Nitratidesulfovibrio vulgaris str. Hildenborough: one gene and its partner. The protein of the gene in region 2 purifies or fractionates together with the protein of the main gene of each other region. This does not show direct contact. Links are inferred from orthologs where the notes say so. Each region holds a gene or a part of one and is shown on either strand. Other genes may lie near its edges.

Evidence for each region.
Region 1: the proteins of metK (region 2) and DVU_RS13175 purify together in Escherichia coli (affinity purification with mass spectrometry; 2 studies listed by BioGRID). This does not show direct contact. The link is inferred for Nitratidesulfovibrio vulgaris str. Hildenborough from one-to-one orthologs.

Annotation. Positions count from the first base shown.
Region 1 is NC_002937.3:2,909,752-2,919,582, forward strand. Bases 2,922-5,705 are described here. They hold DVU_RS13175 (formate dehydrogenase 2 subunit beta (cytochrome c-553)), read right to left. Parts: upstream 4,752-5,705; coding sequence 4,092-4,751; downstream 2,922-4,091. Other genes in these bases: DVU_RS13165 (formate dehydrogenase subunit gamma cytochrome c-553), read right to left, coding at 2,922-3,056; DVU_RS13170 (formate dehydrogenase accessory protein FdhE), read right to left, coding at 3,071-4,018. Also shown: DVU_RS13145 (CobW family GTP-binding protein), read left to right, coding at 1-739; DVU_RS13150 (MotA/TolQ/ExbB proton channel family protein), read left to right, coding at 726-1,475; DVU_RS13155 (ExbD/TolR family protein), read left to right, coding at 1,459-1,905; DVU_RS13160 (energy transducer TonB family protein), read left to right, coding at 1,902-2,411; more of DVU_RS13165, read right to left, coding at 2,622-2,921; DVU_RS13185 (efflux transporter outer membrane subunit), read right to left, coding at 8,634-9,831. UniProt on the Escherichia coli protein: Formate dehydrogenase allows E.coli to use formate as major electron donor during anaerobic respiration, when nitrate is used as electron acceptor.
Region 2 is NC_002937.3:2,548,243-2,558,182, reverse strand. What follows is about bases 2,890-5,782. They hold metK (methionine adenosyltransferase), read right to left. Parts: upstream 4,978-5,782; coding sequence 3,802-4,977; downstream 2,890-3,801. Other genes in these bases: panC (pantoate--beta-alanine ligase), read right to left, coding at 5,029-5,782; DVU_RS11470 (twin-arginine translocase TatA/TatE family subunit), read right to left, coding at 3,425-3,631; DVU_RS11475 (L-lactate permease), read left to right, coding at 2,890-3,128. Also shown: DVU_RS11480 (UDP-glucuronic acid decarboxylase family protein), read right to left, coding at 1-286; more of DVU_RS11475, read left to right, coding at 1,416-2,889; more of panC, read right to left, coding at 5,783-5,880; DVU_RS11455 (hypothetical protein), read left to right, coding at 6,053-6,628; panB (3-methyl-2-oxobutanoate hydroxymethyltransferase), read right to left, coding at 6,747-7,670; DVU_RS11445 (flagellin N-terminal helical domain-containing protein), read left to right, coding at 7,929-8,822; DVU_RS11440 (DUF2238 domain-containing protein), read left to right, coding at 9,003-9,629; DVU_RS11435 (Hsp20/alpha crystallin family protein), read right to left, coding at 9,855-9,940. UniProt on the Escherichia coli protein: Catalyzes the formation of S-adenosylmethionine (AdoMet) from methionine and ATP.

The DNA of each region.
Region 1 (9,831 bases), 360 kb from region 2 along the record:
CCCGCTGAACCTGCTGGCTGAACTCGACACCCTGCGTGACATGGTGCGCCTCGATGCCGTGGTCACCGTGGTGGACGCCGCCAACATCGTGCCCACCCTGCGCGACAGCGACATCGCCCGCGACCAGATTCGCGGGGCCGACATCATCGTCTGCAACAAATGCGACACCGTCGATGAGACAGGACGCGCCGCCCTGCGCGCCACCCTCACGGGGCTGAATGGCAGGGCCGCCCTGCACGAGACCAGCTTCGGCCGCATCCATCCCTCGCTGTTCATGGCGCTGGAAGGCGAACGTCCGCCGCGCGGTCTCATGCCCGCCCCGCACGGTACGCACGCCACACACGCCGACGAGGGCTTCGCCGCCGTGCGGCTGTTCTTCTCCGGTACCATTGACGAGGCGGCACTCGCGCCCCTGCTGCAGCAGTGCCCCGGTGCGCCCTTCCGCATCAAGGGCATCGTCCGCGTCACGGATGACGAGGCCCCGCGCCTCGTCCAGTGCGTGGGGGCACGATGCGAGGTCGAACGACTTGATGGCGGCTTCGAGGGCACGCCCTTCCTCGTCTTCATCGGACGCAACCCGGACGAGACCGCCTTGCTGGAACACTGGGCCGCACTGGGTGCCACTGCCGAACCCCCTGCACCGCAAGCAGAGGCAGACACGCAGCCCGCACAGGCCACGAAGTCGGCATCGGGCGGACAGTCGTCCGACGCCACAAGAGGATGCCATGACCATCATTGAACAGGGCGGGCCACTCATGTGGCCCCTGCTGGGGCTTTCCATCCTCGCCTGCGCGGTCATGCTCGACCGTGGCATCGCCCTCTCCACCTTCGGCTTCCCGGCCAAGGGATTCCTCTCGGCACTCACCGAAGCCGTGCGGCGCAGCGACGCCACGGCCTTGCGCGCCCTGTGCGCCGACCTGCCCGAAGCGCTGCGCCCCTTGCTGGACGTGCTGTTCCCCACTACGCCACGCCCCGACAGGGAACGTGCCGTCCGCATCATGGGCGAGGCGGTCCTGCATGAACTGACGCGCCGTGTGGGGGTGCTCGGCCTCGTGGTGCGGGCCGCGCCCCTGCTGGGGCTGCTGGGCACGGTGCTTGGCATGATATCGACCTTCTCGACGGTCGCCGCCTCCGGCGGGGGCATCGACATGGCGGGACTCGCTGCCGGGATATGGCAGGCGCTCATCACCACTGCCGCCGGACTCGGCATTGCCATTCCCGCGCTGGCGGCGCAACACTGGTGCAACCAGCGCATCGACGCCGTAGCCGAGGCCCTCGAACAACTGGCCGATGCCGTCGAAGCCCTCGAACGTACCCCTGCCGGTCTTGCCGACGCAGCATCCCCCGAGGCGCGTGTCCTGCCCCTTGAACGTATGAAGGCGGCCCAGCCCGCCCCGCGTAACGGCACCAGCCCCGGTGCCGCACCAGCCCCCACCCTACCCGCCGCCGGGCAGTCCCATGCGCCACGCGACTAGACGCGCCTTCTCGCGCCGCATGGCCGAAGAACCCGACATCACCCCCCTGCTGGACGTGGTGTTCATCCTGCTGCTGTTCTTCGTGCTTGCGGCCACGTTCACCGTGCGCGGCATGGACCTCGACCTGCCGCCCGCGCAATCGGGCAAGGCCGTTTCCGGCAAGGTCAAGGAATTGCGCCTCGACAACCGGGGCACGCTCACCTGTGACGGCGTGGTGCTTGGCGAGGAAGGGCTGGTCGCCCTTGTCCGCAGCAACGCCGACCATGGCAGGGGCACGGGTGCGCGCCTCGTCCTCAAGGCATCGGGAGAGGCACCGGTCGCCGCGCTGTTGCGGGTCGTCGATACGGTACGGGCCAATGGCGGGCAGCAACTCGTCATCGCAACGTCCCCCGCGGTAGCGGGCGGCAGTGACAGCCCCGACACACCATGACCCCCGCCGAACGTTTCGCCGCCTGCCTTGCCGTGTCGGGCTTCGTGCATTTCGTGGCTACGGGGCTGCACGCCACCGCCGACCCTGCAACCTTCGAACGGGCGGTCTCCATCGTCTGCGACCTCGCACCACCGGAAGCCGTCGTCAGATTCGGAGACGCCACCTTCACCGGAGAGGCGGACGCGACCGACGGCAAGGCCACCGAGGATGAAGCGCGCAAGGCCATGCGCCGCTACCTGCATGACGTGAGCGACGCCATCCACGCCCGTCGCCTGACCACCCCCGGCACCTCAGGCTGTCTCGGCACGGCATGGGTGAGTTTTGCCATCCTCCCCGACGGCAGGTTCATGCAGGCAACACTGACCACCTCGTCGGGCAACCGCGTGCTTGACGGTGCGGCAGTGGAAGCCGTGCGCCGCGCCAGCGGTGCCGTGGCCCGTCCGCGTTCCACCGGAAGCGGCACCATCGCCCTTGTCCTGCCCGTCAAGTTCCAGTTGGGACTGTAGCCACAGGGCGTTGTCGGGCAGCCCCATCCGCACCCCCGTCGGAACGCATCGCCATCGCACTGGCATCCGTCACCGCCCCGCACCGGGCCATACCCGGCAGCGCAGAGACACACCCCGCAGCGCAGAGACACGACGCGACAGCGCCGCCCGGTTCACCGGACGGCGCTGCGTGAGACGACATTCCCCGCAGGGGGGTATGCCGTGGCAGGGCTATTTCTTCTCGGACGCCGCGGCCTCCTTGCGGGCCTGCTGGCTCATGTGGCAGGGACGGCATCCTGTGAACTCGGGATGCTGCGCCGCCATCTTCTTGTGGCAACCGTAGCATGAGCGGTCGGTGTCCTTGGCGTGGTAGGCCACGAACATGCTCATGGTATCGCGTTCACGGGGGCCGGGTGTGGCATGGCAGTCGTTGTCCGTACACGACGCATAGGGCTTGTCGGGCGCGGGACTGTCATGATGGCACTGTTCACAGGCGATGTCCTTGTGCGTGGTGTGGTTGAACATCACGTGCATCCGCTTGGAGGTGCCATGTTTGAGTTCTATGGCCTTCTTGGGGGCCTTGGCTGCATCGGCGGCGTTGCCGACCAGCGCCGACCCCGCCATGAGCAACGATACGGCAAACAGGGAGATGACCAGGTATCTCATCAAGGTACTCCTGTTCAATACACATTCCAGAAGGATGGTCTGAGCGGACGCAGTTGCCTGCGCGCCGCCACCATGTCCAGATGCATCATGCCCAGCGCCAGTGCGTCCAGATTGGGGACGGCCTCGCGTTCGCGCAGGTCCACTGTGGGGCAATAGCTCTTGCATCGGGTACACCAGTCCAGTCTCTCGCCATGGGCGGCTTCGCTTTCCCGCAGAATCTCCATGGTGCCGCTGGCGTCCTTCCCGCACGAGGGACACGCCCCCCGCAGGAACTTCCAGTCTGCGCCGCACATGGAGCAATGCAGATGCTTCTTGCCGCCGCCACCGGCGAGGTAGGCGTTCTTTTCGTCAAGCATGGGCCTGTCCAGCCAGCCGATAGTCGGAAAGGCACCGCACACCGGGCAATAGCCCTCCTGCCATGCACCGCCCTCGTCCCACGGGGCCTCTCCCGATTCGGGCATCGACACGGCGACCAGTGCGTGCAGCACCGGAGACAGCACGAACCCCGTCACGAAGGTGAGCACGTCGGCGTCCACCCCACAGGCTTCGGCGATGGCATCGGCAGACCTGCCCGCCAGCATCGCTTCGGCCAGCGCATCACGGGCATCCTCGCGTCCCGGTTCGACAGGACACAGAAAGAACGCCTGCAACGCCTCCATGTGGGGTGCCACCGCCTGCATTCCGCCCATGAGCGGCAACAGTACGCCTGCGACATCACGCATGGGTGCCGCGATGCCGGGCAAGGCGACTCCCGCCAGCAGTGATACCCCCTGCCGTGCGCGTTCGCCCTCAAGGGCGGGCAGGTGCAGCCCCGCATCACGCAGGGTCTGCGACAGGGCGACGGTCATCGACTCTCCGGCCGAAAGCAGGGGTTCGAAAGCCCGCAACACAGGTTCGAGGACAGGACGGCGCGCAAGCACATCCTGCACGGTTTCCGCTACGTTCTGGCAGTTTGCGGCCATGTGAAGCTCCACGGGGGCTGGAGGCAGTGCCTCCATCAGAGGGTGAAAACGGATTGCCGCGCCTACGAAGACGCTACATGAACCCTGCGTATTCGTAGTAGTGTTCCTTCTCCTCTGCCAGCAGGTAGATGACGCTCACGTCCTCCACATCGACCAGATGCGCCTTGGGGAAGCGCGTCTTGGCATCCGCAAGCCGCTTCTCGGCGAGGGCGAGCATCTCGTCCCGCTCACCGAAGGCCATGGTACCGGTGGGGCAGGTCTTCACGCAGATGGGCTGCATCCCAGCGGAGACACGGTCGAAGCACATGTCGCACTTGGTGATGCGCTTGGTCTTGGGGTCGATGCGCGGGATGTTGTAGGGGCACGCCTCGGCCACGGCCTTGGCATCCGCAGGGCTGAGCTTGGCCGACTTCTCGGTGGCAAGCACCGCGCCGGTCTTCTTGTCCTTGATCATGGCGCCGGGAACGGCCATGTCGGCCACGTCGACGCACACGGGGGTGACACAGTGCCTGCACTGGTCGGGGAAGAAGTTCCAGATGACCACCCCCTTCTCGTTCATCCGCTCGTTGAAGCGGACGATCTTGAGATTGTTGGGGTTGAGGTCGGGGGGGTTCTGGTGCGAACCGCGCTGCTTGGTGACGTTGGCGGGCAGATCGTGCCATTCCTTACAGGCCAACTGACAGCCGCGGCATGCCGTGCATCTGGTCGTATCAATCAAAAAAGCCTTCGGCATTGCAATGCTCCTTGACGGGCGCGCCCCACGGCGGGACGCGCCCGAAACTGGTTAGGCTATTTCGGTCAGCTTGTCGGCCTTGCGCACGTTGACGAGGCAGGCCTTGCTTTCAGGAATGGTGGTGTTCGGATCGTAGGCACCCACCGTCAGGCGGTTGGTCGAGTCGCCGCATTTGGGCGTCGTCCAGCCATAGGCGAAGGGCATCCCCACGAGGTGGACGGTCTTGCCCATGACCGTGAACGGCCTGATGCGCACCGTGACCATGGCGATGGCCTCGGCCCTGCCACGGATGCTCTCGACGATGACCCCGTCACCGTTCTTGATGCCCTTCTCTTCAGCCAGTTCGGGACTCATCTCGATATAGAGCTGAGGCTCCGTTTCGAGCAGGTTGGGCACGTTGCGGGTCTCACCGCCGCCGCACCAGTGCTCGGTCAGGCTGTAGGTGGTCAGCACGATGGGGTATTTGGGGTCGGCTGCCTTGGCTATCTGATCCATATCGGAGGTATGGAACTTGTAGACGGGGCTGGACAGCTGCTTCGAGAACGGATGGCTGTCGAGCGGCGTCTCGGCAGGTTCGTAATGCTCGGGGAAAGGCCCGTCCATGCGGCCGGTGCCATAGAACTGGGCGAAGCCGTCCTTGTTCATGATGAACGGCAGCTTGCCCTTCTCCTTGTCCGCCATGGGCGGCCATGGACCGTCGGGCACGTCGCCCACCCATTTGGCACCGTCCCATTCGATGACGGCCTTCTTCGGGTTCCATGGCTTGCCGTTCACGTCCACCGACGCACGGTTGTAGAGGATGCGCCGGTTCACAGGCCAGCACCACGACCAGTTGGGGAACAGGCCGATATTGGCCTGCATGGGCGTCTGCCGGGCATCGCGACGCTTGGACTTGTTGCCGTCCTCTTCGGTGTAGCTACCGGTGTACAGCCAGTTCAACGACGAGGTGCTGCCATCGTCCTTCAGTTGTCCGAACGCAGGCACCAGTTGGCCGCGCTTGTATTCCTTGTCGCCCACCTTGGTGTCGGCCCAGAAGAAGCCGTTGATGCGGCGTGTCCACTCCTCGGGGTCGAACTTGTCGGTCCAGTGCAGCTTCAGCACCGGGTCGGGCAGCGTACCGCCCTCGGCCTTGTACAGGGCGCGAATCTTGTTCACCAACGGCACGAAGATGTCGGCGAAGTTGCGCGCCTGTCCCGGTTCCACGGCCTTGTCGAACCATTGCAGCCAGCGTCCGCTGTTGCTGATGGTGCCAGCCTTCTCGACGCGGTGGGCGGAGGGCAGCAGGAACACCTCGGTCTTGCACGCCTTGGGGTCGACGCCGGGCCGCTTCCAGTTGTCCGTGGTCTCGGAGTTGTGCAACTCGGAGCACACCAGCCAGTCGAGCTTGTCGAGCGCCGCACGCATCTTGTTGGTGTTGGGGAAGCTGTTCATGGGGTTCACGCCGAAGATGAAGCCCCCTTTCAGCTTGCCATGATACATGCGGTCCATGACGTACATGTACGAGTAGTCCTCGCCCTTTTCGAGCTTGGGCAGATACTCGTAGCAGAAGTCGTTCTCGGGGGTCGCCGCGTCACCGAACCAGCCCTTCAGCAGGCTGGCGACGTACTTCGGCCTGTTGCTCCACCAGTTGGCGCTGTTCTTCAGCGTGGTGACGGGCGTGTTGGCCTTGTTGTAGTCTGCCAGCGTCTGCCACTGTGCCACCGGCATGGCGTTGTAGCCCGGCAGGATATGGTACAGCAGCGCGTGGTCGGTGGAACCCTGAACGTTGGGTTCACCACGCAGCGCGTTGATACCGCCGCCCGCCACACCGATGTTGCCCAGAAGCAGCTGGATGAGGGTCGAGGTACGGATGTTCTGCACGCCCACGGTATGCTGCGTCCAGCCAAGGGCGTACAGGATGGTGCCCGCCTTGTCGGGTCTGCCCGTGGCACAGAAGGCATCATAGACGCGCAGCAGGTTCTCTTCGGAGACGCCGGTGACGTCGGAGACGTTCTTCAGCGTATAGCGCTCATAGTGCTTCTTCATCAGATTGAAGACGCACCGCTCGTTCTTGAGGGTGGGGTCCATGACCGGGCCACCGTCGGGTCCCTTCTCGAACTCCCATTTGCTGCGGTCGTAGGTGCGGGTCTTGGGGTCGTACCCGCTGAAGATGCCGTCCTCGAAGGCATAGTCCTTGCCCACGACGAACGCGGCGTTGGTGTAGTTGGCGACGTAGTCCTTGAAGTAGAGGTCCTTCGCGATGATGTGGTTCACCATACCACCGAGGAAGGCGATGTCGGTGCCCGAACGCAGGGGCACATGGAAGTCGCAACGTGCCGACGTGCGCGAGAACTTGGGGTCGACATGCATGAGCACGGCGCCGTTGTCGCGCGCCCGCATGATCCACTTGAAGGCGACAGGATGATGTTCTGCGGCATTGCTGCCGATGATGAGCACTGCATCGGTATTCTTGATATCGATCCAGTGGTTGGTCATAGCCCCTCGACCGAACGACTCTGCCAGAGCCGCAACAGTGGGACTGTGTCAGACCCGGGCCTGGTGGTCCATATGGACGACGCCCAGGCCTCTCATGGCTTGATGGATGACGGCACATTCCTCGTTGGAGGCGTGCGAGGTACCCATCATGAAGATGCTCTCAAGACGGTTGACCGTCTGCCCCTTGTCGTTCTTGAGGATCATGTCCTTGTCGCGGGCGTCCTTCACGCGACGCGCGATCTGGTTCAGTGTCCAGTCCCAGTCCTTCTCCACCCACTTGTCGCTGTGCGGCGCACGGTAGAGCGGCTTCGTCAGGCGATGGGGGTTGGTGTACATGGAGAAGAGCGCGGCACCCTTGGCACACAGCGCACCTTCGTTGACCGGGAAATCGGGGTCGCCCTCGGTGGAGACGAGCTTGCCGTTGCGCACGTAGGCGATGACCTGACAGCAGACGGAACAGAAGGGACACACGGTGCCCACTTCCTTCGCGCCTTCGATCTTGAGTTTGACGGCATAAGCCTGCGCGTCTTCAAGATCGAACCCCAGCTGCCCGAGAGAGAGTCCGACGACACTCACCCCGACGAGCTTGAGAAAACTCCGCCGCGTTGTTTTCATGTTCCTCTCCTTGTTGATGCCCTGACGATTCCGTAATGCGTCGAAGGTCGCCTTTCAGCCGCTTCCACGATGTCCGGGGGCCGTTCGCGGCGGAAACGGTCCGTTCCGGGAAGGAACGCCCGCGCATCCGCACGCCGTGACCCTGTCGGCCCATCCGGCCCCGGACTCACCCGGAACCGAGGTCCCCCTGCCGCCCGCTTTTCCCTGCTGAAAGGACACACCGGAAGGCAGGATGGAGACCACCACGCATCATATCTTTGCGGACAGCATAGCAACGGAGGAGGAAATCGCAACAAATATTAATAAAAAACAGTAGGTTAAATAAAACATATAGTCACACTTTGTCACCGGACTACTCTCGGATCATCACCTATAAAGTCATTTATGGTCATCTTCGGTTATCATTGGTCCATCCACACCTCTTCAGACAGACACCACCGCCCCCCTCGCAAGGGGCATATGGATTCAGGTAGGCTGGCCGATGACGCACGTCCCATCGGCGACAGACCTGACAGCGCGGGGACAGGTGCGAAGACATGCGGTATCACGAAGCCCGGTACGGGCACGGACAACCGCCGACCTACCGGGTTCATGGGCGAGAATGCCAAGGGGGGATTCGGCCCCGCCGTGGAAAGGGCTTCATGTGCCGCATGTCCGGGGTGCGACTGTCGAAGGCGGTGTACTGATGTCGGATACGGCGCACGGGTGCCGGAGACGACACAAGCCCCGCATAGCGGGGCTTGTCTTCATGCTGCATGAACACGGCAGACGGTGCCGCGTTCCATTTTCCGTCTACTTCGAAGGGCTGCCGTCTGCACTGGCAACCGCAGAGGCATCCGAAGACACCTGCCCCCCGGCTGTCTCCTGTACAGAAGGCGCGAGAGGCGGCATGGGCTCACCTCTCCAGCCTCCGCCAAGGGCCTTGAACAGCGTCAGGCGGTTGTTCTGCCGTGCAAGATGCATGGCGATGAGGTTCTGCCGCGCCACGGCATACGAGCGTTGGGCGTCGAGTTTGTCCAGATAGCCTGCGATTCCGCTCTCGTAACGCTTTGATGCAAGGCTGTAGCTGGTGGCGGTCGCCTCCACCAGAGATGTCTGCGCGCCGGTCTGCACCGCCAGCGAACGGCCCTGCGCCAGAGTGTCCGACACCTCGCGGAATGCCGTCTGCACCGCCTTCTCGTACTGGGCCACGTAGATGTCCCTGTCCGCCTCGGCGGTCTCCACTCCGGCGCGAATGGCCCCGGCATGGAAGATGGGCAACGTGACCTGCGGCACGAAACTCCACGTGTGTGCCCCGGCCCGGAACAGGTTCTCCATGTCGTTGCTGGCGTTGCCATAGCTTGCCGTCAGCCCGATACGCGGAAAGAACTGCGCCCGTGCTGCCCCGATGTTGGCGTTGGCCGCCTTGAGGGCATGTTCTGCCGCCACGACGTCGGGCCTGCGGGTGAGCACCTCCGAAGGCACCCCTGCGGGCACGTCGGCTAGCGGCACCACATCGGCAAGCCTGCGGGCAGGCACCATGTCGGGCGTCACAGGCGTACCCAGCAACAGTGCCAGCGCGTTCTCGTCCGCAGTCACCTTCGCTTCGGCAGCCGCCACATTGACACGCGCCGTATCCACGGTCGTGCGGGCGCGCGCCACATCAAGCTCACCGGCGATGCCGTGCCCGTACCGGCTTTGCACCACCTCGAACGACGCCTGTTCCGTCTCAAGTATCTCCCGCGCCAAGGCAAGCTGTTCGCGGTCAGCCACCAGCGTCAGATACGCCTGCCCCACCTCTGCCACGAGGGTCAGCTGTACGCTGCGCGCTGCGGCGTCCGTGGACAGGAACCGCTCAAGGGCCTGTTCCTTCAGGCTGCGGACGCGTCCGAACAGGTCAAGCTCATAGGCACTGAACCCCACCCCGACCGTATAGGCATGCGAGACATAGCCTTCGCCCGTGGGAGACAGCGACTGCGCCGTGCGACCCGCATTGCCCGCACCGCTGGCG
Region 2 (9,940 bases):
CGCATGTCTTTATCGTCTGTACGGGGTCGTGCTGGTAGTGCACTGGAGAGGCAGGGCACGCCAGATTCCAGATTTCATCTACTTCGACGTACAGCGGAAAGGTGATGTCATGGCGGACGAGCTCGAACCTCCTGTTTTCCAGCAAGTGTTCGACATTGGCGCGAGCACCGGTGAAGTAGTTGTCGACGCAGAGTACTTCGTGCCCGTCTTTCAGCAGACGATCGCAGAGGTGTGAGCCGACGAATCCGGCTCCACCCGTGACAAGTACGCGTTTGCGGAGATGCATCGTGAAGACCTCGTGTCCGCCGTTCGTGTGGGTAGAGGTGGGACGACAGGCGGAGTTGATCCGTTAGCCGTACAGACGTCGCTTGGCGTCGAGCACGAGCCAATGCAGCGTGCATGCCTGAAACCTAAATCAAAGTAGCACATTCGCCAAGTCGGCATGCTCGACAGAGGCAGCTTGTTCGACAGTTCCATCGAGCCTGGCGGCATGCTCAGGGGGCGTCGATGCGGTGGTATCCGGTACGACGCAGAAGAGCATGCCGCGTGCAAGGAAAGGCTAGTGCCGCCTTTCTCTGCCTTCCGCACGACCTGCACGACGCAGAGGGGAATGCAAGGCGATGCCATCGATACGGTTGCTTCTGTGATGGGCAGCCCGTACATCCCCCCGTGGTCACGTTCGCCACGGGGGGCTCGTCGTCTTTTCATTTGATCGGGGAGTATGCCTTGCGCGCTCTCGACGTGAGCCTCTCCAGCCTTTTCTGGAGGTTCGGTATGCTGTTGCACTGCCTCGCCTTCGCCGATTGAGTCGCGCTTGGCCTGTTCTTGGGCCATAGCCTGCATCCGTCCTTCTTGAGGGCCCCGCAGCCTCTGGGTGAGCTATGTTTCTGATGTCGTGAGGAGGCAGACCTTCAGGCTGTCACCTCTATCCCTCAAACGGCGCGTTCCCCGACCATGCCATTCCGAGACCATTCTCGTTTGATGCTAACCTGTGGCTCAAACAGGAATAACTGAGTCCATTTTTTCAGACTTCAAGTTTTATTAATAAAAATTAATTAAATGGAAATAATAAAGAGTGGGCCATTCCCTCTTGCACATGGGCCCTGTCTGCAATGTCGGACACGGCCCATGTTCTTATTTATGTGCTTCTTTTGTAACGCACCGTAATGATATGATTTTGAGATGTTGTGACTTTGCGTGGCGTCTTGGCCCGGTAATTGCTGTTTGAAGCAAAGCGCACTGACTCTTTGCTTTGCAGTGAGTCATATGCTCTGGCGTCGTCGTGCAACAGTATAAAATGGAAAAATGACGACGCATGCGGTCTCTGGTGCAGATGTTCGAAGCTTTGCGGCAGCTTTGTACGTCTTGTTCTGATGCGATGTCATCGCTGTATGGTTTACGTTCGAGGAGTTTCCATGTCCATTGAATTGCTGGCCCTCGTGGCCTTGCTGCCTATTCTCGTCGCTCTGGTCCTGATGGTAGGGTTACGCTTTCCTGCGACCCGCGCCATGCCTCTGGCATGGCTTGTCTGTGTCATCGGGGCCATCGGAGTCTGGAATCTTCCGGCCGGCTATGTGTCCGCCCTTACCTTGCAGGGCATTGTCACCGCGATTGGTGTGCTGATCATCGTCTTTGGTGCGATCATCATTCTCTACACCTTGCAGTATAGCGGGGGGATGGAGACAATCCAGTACGGCATGCAGAATGTGAGCCGAGACAAGCGCATTCAGGCGATCATTGTCGGCTACATGTTCGCGGCGTTCATCGAAGGTGCCGCAGGTTTCGGCACCCCCGCAGCCCTTGCTGCGCCGCTTCTGCTCTCGCTGGGCTTTCCGCCGCTTGCCGCCGCGGTCATATGCCTTGTGTTCAACAGCTTTCCGGTCTCTTTCGGTGCCGTGGGCACACCGGTGCTCATCGGCCTCAAATTCCTTGCCCCTTTGACGCAGGAAGCCGTCGCCCAAGGCATACCCGGGCTTAACTTCACCGACTTCGGTTCGTTCGCGAAGGTCATCGGCCAGTGGGCGACGCTGATGCACGGCCCGATGATTGTCATCCTGCCCATCTTCATGCTGGGCTTCCTCACCCGTTACTTCGGGGAGAAGAAGTCGTGGGTAGAGGGTTTCAAGGCATGGAAGTTCTGCGTGTTCTCGGCCGTTGCCTTTGCCGTGCCCTACTACGTGTTCGCATGGTTCGTCGGGCCGGAGTTCCCTTCGCTCATCGGTGGTCTTGTGGGCCTCGGTATCATCGTTGCCGGTGCAAAGCGTGGGTTCTGCGTGCCTGAAACCCCTTGGGACTTCGGCCCCCAGTCCAGCTGGGACGCGGAATGGACGGGCTCCATCCGTACTGCCGCCAATACCGAGTTCAAGGCGCACATGAGCCAGTTCAGGGCATGGCTTCCCTACGTGCTCATCGGTCTCATCCTCGTCGTGACCCGTATCCCCGAGCTTGGGCTCAAGGGCTTTCTCTCCGCGCAGAAAATCCCCTTCAACGACATTCTCGGCTACAAGGGCGTCTCGGCATCCATCGACTATCTCTACCTGCCCGGCACCATTCCTTTCACCCTTGTGGCCCTGCTCACCATCCTGCTGCATGGCATGAAGGGTGACGCAGTGAAGCGCGCATGGGGCGAATCCATCGCCAAGATGAAGTCGCCTACCATCGCCCTCTTCTTTGCGGTCGCCCTTGTGTCCATCTTCCGCGGGTCGGGGGTCGTCGACGCAGCCCTCAACCCCAACGCCTATCCTTCCATGCCGCTGGCCATGGCCAAGGCCGTGGCTGCCGTCGCGGGTAACGCGTGGCCCATGCTGGCATCGTTCGTCGGTGGTCTTGGGTCGTTCATCACGGGCTCGAACACGGTCTCGGACCTGCTTTTCGCAGAATTCCAGTGGGGTGTTGCCGCGCAACTGTCGATGCCGCGTCAGGTCATCGTGGCTGCGCAGGTCGTTGGCGGTGCCATGGGCAACATGGTGTGCATCCACAACATCGTGGCTGTGTGCGCCGTTGTGGGCCTTACGGGGCGCGAAGGGACCTTGCTGAAGCGTTGCTTCCTGCCTTTCGTGCTCTATGGCGTGGTGGTGGGTGTCGTCGCGTCGCTCATGAGCTTCGTGTTCCTGCCTCACCTCTTCTAAATCCCGATGCAGGGGCGCAGCCGCAGCGTCCCATGACGGTCTCATCAGGAGTCCGTTCGTGAAAAGCCCCGCCTTTCCTCGGAAGGCGGGGCTTCTTGCTTCCCTGATGGGTGCGTTCGGCCGTTGCGTCCCTTCGCGGCTGCGCTGTAGCCCCCCGACCAGTTACGGGGCACTGCGGTGCAGGATGAGGACGCCTGCGGACACGTCGCCGTCTGCTCATGCCTATGGCACGAAGAACGCCCCGGCAGCCGAGAGACTCGTCCGGTAAGGGCGCCCGTATTCATCACGACGCGGAATCAGTGCTTCGGGCTTCCGTCCGAGGGCTTCTTTCCCGGCTGTGCGGAGATGTCGACCTCGTCTTCTTCATTGAGGCTGCGTTTGAACTCGTTGAGGGATTTGCCGATGGTTTTGCCCAGTCCCGGCAGATTCTTGGGACCGAAGACGAAAAGCGCAATGACGAGGATGACCAGCAGATGTGCGGGCTGGAAGAGTTGACCTATCATGGGTGCTCCTCAGGGCGCGAAGCCTTGTAGGGGTGATTGGGTGGTGGCATCGTGCCATGGCTGTTGCGCATCGTGAAGCCCCGTGGCCGTTATCTTCATGTAATGTTCATGGACGAAAAAGGCGGGGCCCTTGAAGGGCCCCGCCTCGATGGTCATCGACAGGTTGCGTACTAGACCTTGGCGGCGGTGCGCAGGTCGGCGGCAGCGTCGGTGTGTTCCCATGTGAACTCGGGCAACTCGCGACCGAAGTGCCCGTAGCACGAGGTCTTGCCGTAGATGGGGCGCAGCAGGTCGAGTCTGCGGGTGATGTGGAAGGGGCGCAGGTCGAACACCTCGCGGACGGCGCGAGTGAGGACTTCGTCGGGAACGCTGGCGGTACCCTGCGACGAGACCAGCACCGACACGGGTTCTGCCACGCCGATGCAGTAGGCTATCTGCACTTCGCACTTGGGGGCGAGGCCTGAAGCGACCACGTTCTTGGCGATGTAGCGGGCCATGTAGGCACCGGAACGGTCGACCTTGGAGGCGTCCTTGCCGGAGAATGCGCCGCCACCGTGGTGACCCATGCCGCCGTAGGTGTCCTGGATGATCTTGCGGCCTGTGAGGCCGCAGTCGCCCATGGGGCCGCCGATGACGAAGCGCCCGGTGGTGTTGATGAAGATGTCGCAGGCCTTTTCATCGAAGAAGCCGCTGGGTTCGAGGATGGGGCGGATGACGTGGGTCTTCACTGCGTCGATGATGTCGGCCTGACTGGCGCTGTCCTTGTGCTGCGTGGAGACGACGACGTTGTTGATGCGTACGGGCTTGCCGTCGACGTATTCGAACGAGACCTGCGTCTTGCCGTCGGGACGGAAGATGTCGACGGTGCCGTCCTTGCGCACTTCGGTGAGACGCTGCGAAAGCTGATGCGCCCAGTAGATGGGGGCAGGCATGAGCGTGGCGGTCTCATCGCAGGCGAAACCGAACATCATGCCCTGGTCGCCTGCGCCCTGGTCTTCGTTGGTGGCGCGGTCTACGCCCTGTGCGATGTCGGCGGACTGCTTGTCGATGGAGGATATGACGGCGCAGGTCTGCCAGTCGAAGCCCATTTCGGAGCTGTTGTAGCCGATGTTGCGGATGGTCTCGCGCACGACATGGGGAAGGTCGGCGTAGCCGCGGGTGGTGATTTCACCGGCGATGACCGCCATGCCCGTGGTCACGAGGGTCTCGCAAGCCACGCGGGAGTTGGGATCCTGCGCCAGCAGCACGTCGAGCACGGCGTCGGATATCTGGTCGGCGACCTTGTCGGGGTGGCCTTCGGTGACGGATTCGGACGTGAAGTAGTATTTGCCTTTGCTGGGGATCATCTGATTCCTCCTTGGGAATGTCGTGCCCGCGGGGGGCGTGGCTACGGCGGTCTAGTCGCCGAGAAGCATCATGTTATCGAGAAGCCGCGCCTGTCCGACCCTGACGGCCGTGGCGCAGAGAGTGGCCCCTGTGAGGCGGTCGACCGGTTCGAGAGACACGGGGTCGACTATGGTCAGATAGTCTTCTTCTCCGCCGGGCAGGTTCTGGGCCCAGTAACGGCGGATGGCTGTCTTGATGGTCTCGGCATCGCGTTCTCCACTCTGGGTGATGGCGCGACCGAGGGCGAGTCCGTGATGGATGTGCGGTGCCTGAAGGCGCTCTTCGGCAGTGAGGTAGATGTTGCGCGAGCTCATGGCCAGACCGTCAGGTTCGCGCACGATGGGCCGCCCCACGATATCGACGGGAATGTTGAGGTCGCGCACCATCCTGCGTATCACGGCCACCTGCTGCCAGTCCTTCTGCCCGAAGACGGCGATGCGCGGCATGGTGAGCATGAGCAGCTTGGTGACGACGGTGCACACCCCTCTGAAGTGGGTGGGGCGCGACAGGCCGCACATGGTCTGCGAAAGCGCGGGGACCTCGACCCATGTGGCGTGGTCTTTCTTGTAGAGGTCTTCGGCTTTGGGCGCGAAGAGAACGTCCACCCCTTGGGCTTCGGCCATGGCCGCGTCACGTTCGAGGTCGCGCGGGTAGGCGGCGAAGTCTTCGCCCGGCCCGAATTGGGCGGGGTTGACGAAGAGGCTCACGATCACCTTTTCCGACACGGCGCGGGCGTGGGCCATGAGACTCTCATGACCTGCGTGGTAGTAGCCCATGGTCGGCACAAGGGCCGTGTGCACCCCGTCTGCCCTCCAGCGGAGGCAGGCCTGCTGAATCGTTTGAGGCTCGGTAATTATCTGCATATCAACCTATCCACATATAGTTGTACGGGTCATATACACGCAGCCGTTCGCATTGTCCAGTCCCCACGTGTGCGCGGGGAGGGGAAGACATAGGGCAGGACAGGCTATCACATCTTGACGCGGGAGTGCTACCGGGGGCACACATGGCAGGTATCCCGCCCAAGGAGTGACCATGCAACCGTTCTATCAGGGACAGTTGGACGTGTTCTGTGCCCTCTATGCCGTGCTCAACGCCTTGCAGCTGACACATGGTCTAGGCATGGGGCAGGCGCGTCGCATTTTCACCGAGACGCTTGAGGACATCGCCCGTGACGCCTCGCTGCTGCATGTCACGCTTCACAATGAGACCGATTATGCATGGCTTGTGGAACAGGTTCTCACCCGTTACGGACTGTGCCTCGATGCACCGTTTCCCATGACAGCCACACGCCCCTTCTCGTCGCCCACCACCCCGACGCCCCGCCTCCTGTGGGGTACGCTGTGCGGCTGGCTTGCGGGAGGGCCGAGACGCACTGCCGTGTTCCGCTTTCACAGGTATCTGCCCTTCCGGGGCGACCCGCTCATCAGGCACTGGAGTACGGTTCGTGAACTGGAGAACGACACTCTGGTGTTGCATGATTCGAGCCATGAACCCAATGCGGTGTTCTCAATCCACCGTGACGGTTTCGGCACCACGCGCGAAAGCATGAGCGACGGGCGTCTGCTGTTGATCGAAGCACCCACGGTATGGTTGCTTGAAGGGCGCTGAGGGCGTACGCGGGGCGTATCCCAGCCCGTGGCCGTGGTAGGGCACGCCGCTTGGGCACAACCGCCATCGGGCCCCAGTCAGAAAAGTGTTGTCGATGCGGACAGGCCTGCCTTCGGCGTCATTCTCCTGTCGGTGTCTGGCGGCATCCGCGTTTGTCCAGTGCAGCCATGAAGGCCTCAAACTGCCCGTCGTCGATACCGAAGGTGTGTTCCGCAGCAGGGAATGACCCCTCGCGTACTTCATGCGCATAGCGGGCCACAGCTTCACCCGCCATGCCGGCGAGGTCGGCGTAGCGTTTGACGAATCGCGGTGAAAGCTCGCCGTACAGCCCCAGCATGTCGTGTAGAACGAGCACTTGCCCGTCGCAACCCGCGCCCGCGCCTATGCCGATGGTGGGGATGTGCAGCCGGGCCGTGACCTGTTCGGCGACCGGTGCCGGAACACATTCGAGCACAAGGCTGAAACAGCCCGCTTCCTGCAAGGCAAGCGCGTCGTCGAAGAGGCGCAGGGCCGCTTCCGCCTGTCTTCCCTGAACCTTGAAGCCTCCCATCTCCGCCACCCGTTGCGGGGTGAGGCCCAGATGTCCCATGACCGGGATGCCCGCGTCGACCAGTGCCCGTACCTGCGGTAGCACCGGGCCGGCACCTTCGAGTTTCACCGCACGCACGCCACTCTCCCGGAAGAGACGCGCACCGTTGAGGAGTGCGTCACGCACGCCGGTCTCGTAGGTCATGAAGGGCATGTCCGCCACGACCATCGCGTGCCGCGTACCACGTACCACCGCGCGGCAGTGGTGCAGCATCTCGTCGAGGGTGACCGAGAGGGTGTCTTCACGCCCAAGCATGACCATGCCCAGCGAGTCGCCCACGAGAATGAGGTCGGCCCCGGCACCATCCACGATACGGGCTGAAGTGTAGTCGTAGGCTGTGAGCATGGCCAGACGCTGCCGTCCCTTGGCCTTGCGGATGTCGGCGGTGGTGAGTGGCCGTACGCCTTGCCCGGATGTCGGCGTGGCTGAAGAGGGGGGCGTATGTGTGCTCATGGTTGCTCCTTCGCTGTGTTCGTCTCCGGAGTGTACTGCCGCCACCCCCCTGAAGGCAAATGCGGGAGTGGCCTGCGATATGGCTCCTTCAAGATAAAATGATCTTTGTATCGAACTCGTTGCGAATAAATCTAATGCGAGCCCTATAGTCTGTTGGCGAATGGTCGAAGAGAAGGGCAAGCACGGCGGATTGGTCGCAGGGACGCGACCGGCAGTGTGCCGCCGCCGGGAACGACTGAATATTCATGGAGGAATATTATGTCACTGGTTATCAATCACAACATGATGGCGATGAATGCCGCTGGGAACCTGAGCAACTCGTACGGCAAGCTTTCCACTTCCGTGCGCAGGCTTTCTTCCGGCCTTCGTGTCGGCACTGCTGCCGACGACGCGGCCGGTCTGGCCATTCGCGAACTGATGCGTTCCGACATTTCCGCGCTCAATCAGGGCGTGCGTAACGCGAACGACGCTATTTCGCTCATCCAGACCGCTGACGGCGCCCTCGGGGTCATCGACGAGAAGCTCATCCGCATGAAGGAACTGGCCGAACAGGCCGCGACCGGTACCTACACTTCGGACCAGCGTCTCATCATCGATTCGGAATACCAGGCCATGGCCTCGGAAATCACCCGAATCGCCAACGCGACCGACTTCAACGGTCTCCATCTGCTCAACGGCAACCTGTCCTCCGATACGCACGACGGTTCGGGGCTGCAGTCCACCGGCAAGATGAAGATCCACTTCGGTACCGCGAACGACTCCGCCGAGGACTACTACTACGTCCAGATCGGCACCTCGACGGCTTCGGCACTTGGCGTCGGCAACCAGGCTACCGCCGGTAGCGCCGGTTACACCATCTCCACCCAGTCTGCCGCGCAGCAGGCCCTGGTGGCGATCCAGAACGCCATCATCTCGAAGGACAACATCCGTGCTTCTCTCGGTGCGTTGCAGAACCGCCTTGAGAACACCATCAGCAACCTGCGCACTCAGGCCGAGAACCTGCAATCCGCCGAATCGCGCATTTCCGACGTGGACGTCTCGTCGGAAATGACAGAGTTTGTGCGCCAGCAGATTCTGACCCAGTCTGCGGTGGCCATGCTCTCGCAGGCGAACTCGCTGCCTCGTATGGCGATGCAGCTTCTCGGCGGCTAACGGCCGACCGGGCGGAGAGGGGATTCTCCGGGACACACACGACCGGGCCGCGCAAGCGGCCCGGTTTCTGCGTTTCAAGGCCCTGCGTCTGGTCGTACCTGCGGGCACACCGCGGGAGGGTGTCGCCGCATTTACAGTGCCCCCGATGATGGTGCATGGTGCGCAGACAAGGAGAGATGCATGTCACGAACGTTTGCGGAACGCCTGCCGGAGATGCTGGCATCCGTCTTTGTCGTATTCTTCATCGTGCTGGGCATCGCCCCGGCGGACAGGGCGGTCTGGATTGCAGAGGCCGTGCCCGTGGTCTTCGTCTTTACCATTCTGGTGTTCACGGCGCGCAGATACCGCTTTTCGAACGCCGCCTACCTGCTGATGTCATTCTGGCTTTTCTGGCACACCGTGGGTGGGCACTTCACCTTTGCCGCCGTGCCCTTCGGCTTCGTCTCGGACATCATCGGTGCAAGCCGCAACCATTTCGACCGGATCGGTCACTTTTCGGTGGGTTTCTATGCCTACGCCTTCACCGAGATCCTCGTCCGGCGGCGTCTGGCGGGTCCTGTGGTCTCCACACTGTTCGGCCTGTTCGCCATCATGTCGGTGGCGGCGGGGTATGAGATTCTCGAATGGTGGTACGCCGTGAGCAGCGACCCCGAGGCGGGCATCGCCGTGCTGGGCAGTCAGGGTGACATATGGGACGCGCAGAAGGACATGCTCTCGGATACGCTGGGGGCGCTCTTCTCGCTTGCGCTCTTCTGGACGGCAGGCAGAAGGTGGGGAAGCCACGACCCCGTCCCGTCAGCCCGATAGCTGACCGCTGTCCTGCTGCCTTGACGGGGGGAAGGTGCGCTTCGTTCACCGCAGCACACGATAGGCGTTGCGGCTGCCTGTCGTGACGATGGGGCGATGTCTTTCCGTCTGGCGTGCAGAGACCGGAGACGACCCGCCACCGAGAGACCGTATTCTGCATCACGCGTAAAGCCCCCGCGACATCTCGTCGCGGGGGCTTTACCGTCTGTGGTATGTGCGTACGGGTTACGCTGTGCGAATCTCGATGCGCCGGGGCTTCGCCGCTTCCGCCTTGGGCAGGAAGAGGTCGAGTTGTCCATCTCGCAACGTCG